[Eubacterium] eligens ATCC 27750: one gene and its partner. Each later gene encodes a partner of the first gene's protein in a complex. Links are inferred from orthologs where the notes say so. Each region holds a gene or a part of one and is shown in the gene's direction. Other genes may lie near its edges.

Region 1 (5,195 bases):
CATATTGCTTGAGCAGGCAGCTAATTCTTTAAAGGGGGATATGTTAGATGAATTTATTAAGATAACTAACAGTCTCTATATTGAGAATATGAAGCGGGTAAGAGATGATGTGGAATGGTTTATTAATAAATTTGACCACAAATATATTGATGAGCCATGGAAGAATGCGAAAGATTCACTGGTAAGAGCTATGATAAAGGATGGTTCATATATAGCAGATGAACCGGGGAAAAAGAATAACAGATAACAAATGGTCACTTGTTTATAAAGCCTGATAAAGGCATATATAACAAGTGACCTGTTTTTAGAATGTGAAAGTAACTGTATATAATGTGTAATTGGTTCTGTTAGTGGTTTTGTAGGCATAGGATAACTGGATTCCAGCATTAGATACTGCTGATTTGATATCAAGGTCAGCTGTTGTTGTAAATTCTATATGTCTGGTCCGGTTTCTTATGCAACGCAATATGTAATTATCGAATTCGTTCTGTGTATTAATGACCTGAAGCTTTGACTGAACAGGATATGTGTATATGTATCCGTTAGCAGGGTTGGCTGCATTTACAGCGGAATTCCATGTGTGGTCAATTGCCATATCGGCATCTGTTATATTAAAATATCCGTGGTCGATATACTCTGATGTTGAACCAACAGGGTCATCCCATGTGACATCAACCTGATACCAGTCGTTCCCAAGTTTAACTACATTCCAGATATGCTGCTGGCTGCCCGCTGTACCTGATAATGTGTAATTCTCAATACCGAGCATATCCATAAAAGTCTTGAAACTTTCTGTGTATCCGCTACATACAGCCTCACCGTTAATAAGAGCGTCATAAGCATTAAAGGTTGAACCGCCATTATCAATATATGTTATATGTGATACAAGATAATCATGTATTGCAAGTTCATTTTCATAATCGCTTTTATGTGGTGAAGTAACTTCTGAAAGGATTTCAATATATTTGTTATAAAGTTCAAGCTGGCGTTCGTTAAGCTGGGATGTATTGTCTGAATTATATGCTTTCATTATTGCATAATTATCCCAGCAGTCATAAGTTATCACCATATTGTAACCATCTTTAATTCTGCGGTATTCACACTTTATCTGTTCTATGCCGCTAATTCTTGTCAGCCACTCATTGGCATCAATAAGCTTGTCATCGGCAACAAAAATATCACATTCATTATTGTTATTTTCCATGGATTGTATTATAAACTGAATTATATCTTCGGTTGTAGCTGCTTTATTATCAAATGGTATATATGAAATTTCTGAAGAAGTATCAGAGGTATTGTTATTGGTAAAAGGTATACTGCATCCGTAAAGAGATGCTGTTAATATTGCTCCGGCTAAAAGAGACGCCCAATATTTTCTGAATTTCATGTGTTGTCTCCTATTGATTAAATTATATATAATTGTATAACGGGGTTGTTATAAATGTAAAGCAAAATGATAAGAAATATGGAGGATAATTATGGCAGATTATAAATTAAAAAATGTATGTGATTTCGATCTGGCACAGACATTGGAATGTGGACAGTGTTTTCATTTTGTAAAGCTCGATGAAGAGGATTATGTACTGACGGCAAAGGGGTATGTATTACATGTTTCACAGGAGGCTGATACCGTTACATTTTATGATACAGACAAAGATGAATATGTAAATGTATGGAAAGATTATTTCGATATGGACAGGGATTATTCAGCAATTAAGAAAAAGCTGCTGGAAAAAGATGATAAGTTAAAGGATGCAATTGAAAGCATGTGGGGAGTGAGGATTCTTAATCAGGATTTTTTTGAAACACTTATATCATTCATTATATCGCAGAATAAGCAGATACCTCATATTAAGAAGATAGTAGCTGATATATCTGCAAAGTTTGGTACATATAAGGGAACATATGGTGGAGCGGATATGTATACATTTCCAACACTTGAACAGCTTGCCAATGCAAGTGAAGAGGACTTTAAAGAGTTAAAGACAGGATTCCGTGCGCCATATATTATGGATGCAATAAGAAGGAATATGGCAGGCCAGTTTGATATAAATGAACTTAAGAGCATGGATTATGATTCGTGCATTAAGGAACTTATGACAATAAAAGGTGTTGGAGAGAAGGTTGCCAACTGCGTAAGCCTTTTCGGACTTGGAAAGAAAGAAGCATTTCCTGTTGATGTGTGGATTAAAAGAATTATGGAGACAATGTATTTTGACGGTGTGGACACTCCAAAGGATAAGATTGCTGCTTTTGCAAAGGAACAGTTTGGGGAACTGGGGGGATTTGCACAGCAGTATCTGTTTTATTATGGAAAATCAATAAAAATGGGTGTTAAATAATAATTATTAATAAAATCTAAAAAATATAATATATTTGAATTAGCTGTTGACAAATAAAAGCATGAAGTGTTACATTATGTGCAGTGGTTAGCACTCGAAAAGAATGAGTGCTAACAGAAATATGAATGCTGCCATGAAGGGTTCACTCTTATGTGGAGACAGCGGAATGGAGGAATATATAATGAAATTAGTACCATTAGGAGACAGAGTTGTTATTAAAGCATTAGTTGCAGAGGAGACTACTAAATCAGGAATCGTACTTCCTGGACAGGCTAAGGAAAAGCCACAGCAGGCAGAAGTTATTGCTGTAGGTCCTGGCGGAGTTGTTGATGGTAAGGAAGTTGTTATGCAGGTTAAGCCTGGTGATAAGGTTATCTATTCTAAGTATTCTGGAACAGAGGTTAAACTTGATGAAGATGAGAATCTCATCATTGTAAAGCAGTCTGATATTCTTGCTATCATTGAATAATTGACAATGTCAGTTGCAGATGAGGGCGGTATGAACATATAAGAAGTATATTTATTTAGGAGGCTATTATTATGGCAAAGGAAATCAAGTACGGAATTGAAGCTAGAAAGGCTTTAGAGGAAGGTGTTAATAAGTTAGCTAATACAGTAAGAGTAACTATCGGACCTAAGGGTCGTAATGTTGTTCTTGATAAGTCATATGGTGCACCACTTATCACTAACGATGGTGTTACTATTGCTAAGGATATTGAACTTGAAGATGCATTCGAGAATATGGGTGCACAGCTTGTTAAGGAAGTAGCAGCCAAGACTAATGATGTTGCAGGTGATGGTACAACAACAGCTACTGTTCTTGCACAGGCTATGATTAATGAAGGTATGAAGAACCTTGCAGCAGGTGCTAACCCAATCGTATTAAGAAAGGGAATGAAGAAGGCTACTGATTGTGCTGTTGAAGCTATTGCAGGTATGAGCGAGAAGGTAACAGGCAAGGATCAGATTGCCAAGGTTGCAGCTATTTCAGCAGGTGATGAGGAAGTTGGACAGATGGTAGCTGATGCTATGGAGAAGGTTTCTAACGATGGCGTTATCACAATCGAGGAATCTAAGACAATGAAGACAGAGCTTGACCTTGTAGAAGGTATGCAGTTCGATAGAGGATACATTTCAGCATATATGGCTACAGATATGGATAAGATGGAAGCAGTTCTTGATAATCCATATATCCTTATTACAGATAAGAAGATTTCTAATATTCAGGAAATTTTACCAGTTCTTGAGCAGATTGTTCAGAGTGGTGCCAAGCTTCTTATTATTGCAGAAGATGTTGAGGGCGAGGCTCTTACAACACTTATCGTTAATAAGTTAAGAGGAACATTCAATGTTGTAGCTGTCAAGGCTCCTGGATATGGTGACAGACGTAAGGAAATGCTTAAGGATATCGCAATTCTTACAGGTGGTCAGGTTATTTCTGAGGAACTTGGACTTGAGCTTAAGGATACAACAATGGATATGCTTGGTAGAGCTAAGTCTGTTAAGGTTCAGAAAGAGAACACAGTTATCGTTGATGGCGAAGGTGCTAAGGAAGATATTGATGCAAGAGTTGCACAGATTAAGGCACAGCTTGAGGAGACAACTTCTGAATTTGATAAAGAGAAGTTACAGGAAAGACTTGCAAAGCTTGCAGGTGGTGTAGCTGTTATCAGAGTTGGTGCTGCAACAGAGACAGAGATGAAGGAAGCTAAGCTTCGTATGGAAGATGCTCTTAATGCAACAAGAGCTGCTGTTGAAGAAGGTGTAGTATCAGGTGGTGGTTCTGCTTATATCCATGCTTCTAAGAAGGTTGCAGAGCTTGTTAAGACACTCAGTGGGGATGAGAAGATTGGTGCCCAGATTATCTTAAAAGCACTTGAAGCTCCATTATTCCACATTGCATACAATGCTGGTCTTGAAGGCGCTGTTATCATCAATAAGGTAAGAGAGTCAGAAGTTGGTACAGGATTTGATGCATACAAGGAAGAGTATGTCAACATGATTGACGCTGGTATCCTTGACCCGGCTAAGGTTACAAGAAGTGCATTACAGAATGCTACAAGCGTTGCTTCAACACTTCTTACAACAGAGTCAGTTGTTGCTAATATTAAGGAAGACGCTCCAGCAATGCCAGCAGGCGGTGCAGGCATGGGCGGAATGATGTAATTCCACAATATAACTAAAACATAGAGCCCGGTGGGTAAATTCCCGCCGGGCATATTGCTTTAAAGAAAGGTTATTGAATTATGATAGAAGGAACAGTAGAGCAGATTGTTAAAGTTACCGCTCCTAAGATTTCAATTTTTTACAGAATAATACTTGTGATTGCATGTCTGCTAGCAGCGACAACAATTGTGCAGACAGGCTGGTTAGGTGTTATTGTACTGGTTATATTTATATTTTTCACGGTGTTTGTATTCGAGTATTATAATGCTGAATATGAATATTCATATGTTGATGGAAGCCTGACTATAGATAAAATTATGGCTAAATCAGTAAGAAAGAATGTCGGCAGTTTTGACCTTACAAGAGCAGTTCTTGTGGCTAAGGTAAATAGTCAGGAAGCTTTAGGCAAAGCCAGACAGCAGTTAAGAACATATAATTGTTCGTCAGGAGTAGATGACCCTGAAGATATTGTAATATACACATATGACAATGACAGTAACGAGATGATAAGACTGTTTATGCTTCCGGATGATTCAATGAAAGAAGCAATTGTAAGTGCTGTTGGTAACGGAGTTGCACATTTATAAAAAATGTTTGACTTTTAGCGGCAGTTTTGTTATATTCTCTTGTAACATATTTATAAACTGACTAAGCTGTCAGATACTTGTAGAAACATCCGGATTAATT
Region 2 (3,974 bases), 330 kb from region 1 along the record:
AAATTAAAAATATAATGTAAATGATTCCTTATCATAGTCATAACACATTCTAACATAAAACCCCAATCCGTGGCATAGATTGTATAAATGAAACTTCCGGAGTCCCGACATGCGAGACTATATAGAAGAACGTGCCACCCAGCTGGCATATTACATAATTGAGCATAAAGCCACTGTAAGACAGACAGCCAAAGTATTTAATGTAAGCAAAAGCACTGCACATAAAGATGTAACTGCACGACTTATGGAAATCAATCCTGAACTAGCCAAAGAAGCCAGAAAGGTTCTTGATGTCAATAAACAAGAAAGACACATCCGCGGAGGTATGGCTACTAAAGAAAAATACCTCCACGCATGTGCCAGATAATTTAAAATATTACAATATTGATGACACTTTAAGTCCATGTTCCTTTGATAAGTCAACAAACGTGTCACCACATTGTACAACAGGCTGGCTTAACGCATTATCATTAATAAGTATAACCTTTCCTGTTCTTCCATCTGATAGTCTTACATCATTGTGAATATATGATGATGCAACATTTTTAAGAAATGGCAGAATATATTTAGGATCAAACTTGGTGAATGCATCACAATGCATTGTTTCTATAACCTCAAACGGACACAATGCACCTCTATACACTCTGGCAGCAGTCATGGCATCATATACATCTGCTATCGCAATAATCTTTGCAGAAACCGGAATACTCTCGCTCTTCAAGCCAAATGGATATCCTGTTCCATCACATTTTTCATGATGGAGCAGGCATGCCTCCTTAATACGCATATCAATATTCTGGTTCTTTAACTTCTCATAGCCAAGATTAACATGCTGCTTCATGATTTTATATTCATCCTCTGTAAGTCTGCCCGGCTTTGTAAGAATCTCATTAGGAATCATTAACTTTCCGATATCATGCAACAATCCACATATAATAAGAATCCTTATATCTTCCTTACTATACTTAAGCCACTGCCCAATAATAGACGATATCAATGCTACATTCACGCAATGAACATATGTAAGGTCATCAAACTGTCTCATGCTGTGAAGCATATCAAAAAGCTGTAAACTGTTATTATTCTCAGAAAGAATCTGCTGTGTTCCTTCAATCAGCTTATCAGTATCAATAGGACTATTATTGGTTACTACCTCATTAAGTCCATCCTTGATATCAATTATATTCTCATCGTAAGTCTTTTTAAACTTCTTGAACTGTCTGCTCTTTCTGATTTTGTCAAAATATTTTTCATTCTCTGTATTTCTCTTGGAGTCTATCCCTGATTGATTATCCTCTAATTCATCATTATCATATATCCTGACTTCCAGAATATGATGATTAGAAATATTTGCAATTATATCATAATCAAGTATTGTACCTTTTTTTACAAGAATCTTTCCATCTGGTGTATTCACATCTTCAGATAATTGGTCTCCCTCTTTCGCATCAAATATAAAAATTATTTTTTCACTCATCACTCTTCCCCTTGTGCTTTACATCTGTACGCTAAATATGAATTAATTATAAATTTCCATATAGAAAATGTCAAATTACTCTTGACGAATGTTTAAATATTGTGTAGTATCTTATGCGGTAATATTAATTGAATATTTTATATCCCTTATTAAGAGCGGTGGAGATACATAGGATCTATGAAACCCGGCAACCCCTTTTGAGGAAGGTGCCAACCTGAGCGATATTAGTCGAACAATAAGAGGATTTCGATACAGTCTATCGGGTCCCTTGTCGGGGACCTTTTTTTGTGCGAGTAGCGATAGCAATGTAATTCTGGCGTCTGAGCTACGAGCGCGAGTAGCGATGAGAATAGACACGATAAGGTATGGGATAGACATATTCACGATAAAACAAAAAGGAGATAACATGGAAAAAAGATTATTTACTTCAGAATCAGTAACAGAAGGACATCCAGATAAGATCTGCGACCAGATTTCAGATGCAGTATTAGATGCTCTCTATGAGCAGGATCCATACTCAAGAGTAGCCTGCGAAACTCTTACTAACACAGGTTTTATTATGGTAATGGGCGAGGTTACAACTAAGGCTAACATAGACATTCCTTCTATTGTAAGAAAAACAGTTACAGATATTGGTTATGACAGCTCTGATAAGGGATTTGATGGTAATACCTGTGCTGTTATGGTTGCATTAGACAAGCAGTCAGCTGATATTGCTATGGGTGTTGATAAGGCTCTTGAAGCCAAAGACGGCGAAATTGATGATTCAGAGGGTGGCGCCGGCGACCAGGGTATGATGTTTGGTTACGCAACTAACGAAACTCCTGAATTCATGCCTTACTCTTCTGCACTTGCACAGAAGCTTTCTAAGCAGCTTACAAAGGTTCGCAAGGATGGAACTCTTTCTTACTTAAGACCAGACGGAAAGACTCAGGTAACAGTTGAATACGATGAAAACAAAAAGCCAATAAGACTTGATGCTATCGTTGTTTCATCACAGCATGCTCCAGAAGTATCTCAGGAACAGATTCATGAGGATATTAAGAAATATGTTATTGACGCTATCGTTGACCCAGCTATGATTGACGCTGATACTAAGATATACATCAATCCTACAGGCCGTTTTGTAATTGGCGGTCCTAACGGAGATTCAGGTCTTACTGGTCGTAAGATTATCGTTGATACTTACGGTGGTGCCGCAAGACATGGTGGTGGTGCTTTCTCTGGTAAAGACTGCACTAAGGTTGACCGTTCTGCTGCATACGCTGCAAGATATGTTGCAAAGAATATTGTTGCTGCCGGACTTGCTGACAGATGTGAAATCCAGCTTTCATATGCAATCGGTGTCGCAAGACCAACATCTATCATGGTTGATACATTTGGTACAGGAAAGCTTGATGAAGAAAAAATCGTTGAAATCATCCGTGAGAACTTCGATTTAAGACCTAACGGAATCATTAAGATGCTCGACTTAAGAAGACCTATCTATAAGCAGACAGCTGCTTATGGTCACTTTGGACGCACAGATCTTAATCTCCCTTGGGAGAAGCTTGACAAGGTTGATGTACTTGCTAAGTATCTTGGTTAATGATATTTAAATAGAATAACAGACACATATAGTTTTCATTGATGGGCACCCCACATACATCTATATGTGTCTGTTATTTTAATTTGTCTTAATATTTTAAAAATATATTTTATTTAATTATATATAAATATCTTCTCGGAAAAGACATACATAAAGCAAAAAAGTAATCGTCCCATTGGCACTGGAATGACGATTACTTTTTGTAAACCATTATTTCAGAGCAGCCGTCTTGCTTCACGGCAGCACCTTTTTCAATTGAATTATATCATGCATATTTTATTTATGCAAGTAATAACAACTCTATTTTCACACCTTCTTCAGCCACTTCTTCCGCTCCATGCGCACAAGGAATATTGCGCCCCTGAAGCAAAGCTCTGCAGCCATCGCAATCCACACACCAACAAGTCCATATCTGCCGACAAGCAGGAATGAAAGGACGACACGAATAGCCCACAGGCTGAAGAAATTCATAAGGCTTGAAACAAGAGTATCTCCTGCCCCACGAAGCACACCAGTTACTACAATTGATGCGCCATACAGTGGCTCTGCAAATGCTTCAATTCTAAGTATAGTTACACCAAGCTCTCTTACTGCCGGATCAGGTGTAAGAATTCCAATCATAAATGGTGCAAATATAAACATCAGAAGTCCGGTGAATGCCATTATTCCCATTCCGAAGGCAACTGAAATTCTTCCAAAAGACAACGCAAGCTTTCCTCTGCCTGCACCGATACTCTGTCCAACAAGTGCTGTTGCAGCCTCCTCAATTCCATAAGCAGGCATATAGCACAGGCTTTCTGCAGTTATTGCAAATGAGTTGGCAGCCACAGCCACAACTCCTAATGGTGCAACAATTCTTGTAATTGTAATCATCGCCCCGAACATAACTACATTTTCAAATGTAACAGG

Evidence for each region. The genes of interacting proteins can lie anywhere in the genome.
Region 2: the proteins of groL (region 1) and metK are in contact, whole or in part, in a cryo-EM structure (PDB 8P4O), measured with the Escherichia coli proteins. The link is inferred for [Eubacterium] eligens ATCC 27750 from one-to-one orthologs.

What each region holds. Positions count from the first base shown.
Region 1 is NC_012778.1:522,619-527,813, forward strand. What follows is about bases 2,224-5,195. They hold groL (chaperonin GroEL), read left to right. Parts: upstream 2,224-2,882; coding sequence 2,883-4,508; downstream 4,509-5,195. Other genes in these bases: EUBELI_RS02500 (DNA-3-methyladenine glycosylase family protein), read left to right, coding at 2,224-2,342; EUBELI_RS02505 (co-chaperone GroES), read left to right, coding at 2,524-2,811; EUBELI_RS13535 (DUF6106 family protein), read left to right, coding at 4,589-5,095. Also shown: EUBELI_RS02490 (DUF6062 family protein), read left to right, coding at 1-247; EUBELI_RS02495 (transglutaminase domain-containing protein), read right to left, coding at 305-1,387; more of EUBELI_RS02500, read left to right, coding at 1,479-2,223.
Region 2 is NC_012778.1:198,820-202,793, reverse strand. The notes cover bases 1,113-3,974. They hold metK (methionine adenosyltransferase), read left to right. Parts: upstream 1,113-1,883; coding sequence 1,884-3,065; downstream 3,066-3,974. Other genes in these bases: EUBELI_RS00840 (MATE family efflux transporter), read right to left, coding at 3,372-3,974; EUBELI_RS00850 (HD-GYP domain-containing protein), read right to left, coding at 1,113-1,477. In the rest of the region: EUBELI_RS00860 (YoaK family protein), read left to right, coding at 1-15; sporulation transcriptional regulator SpoIIID, read left to right, coding at 110-367; more of EUBELI_RS00850, read right to left, coding at 377-1,112. UniProt on the Escherichia coli protein: Catalyzes the formation of S-adenosylmethionine (AdoMet) from methionine and ATP.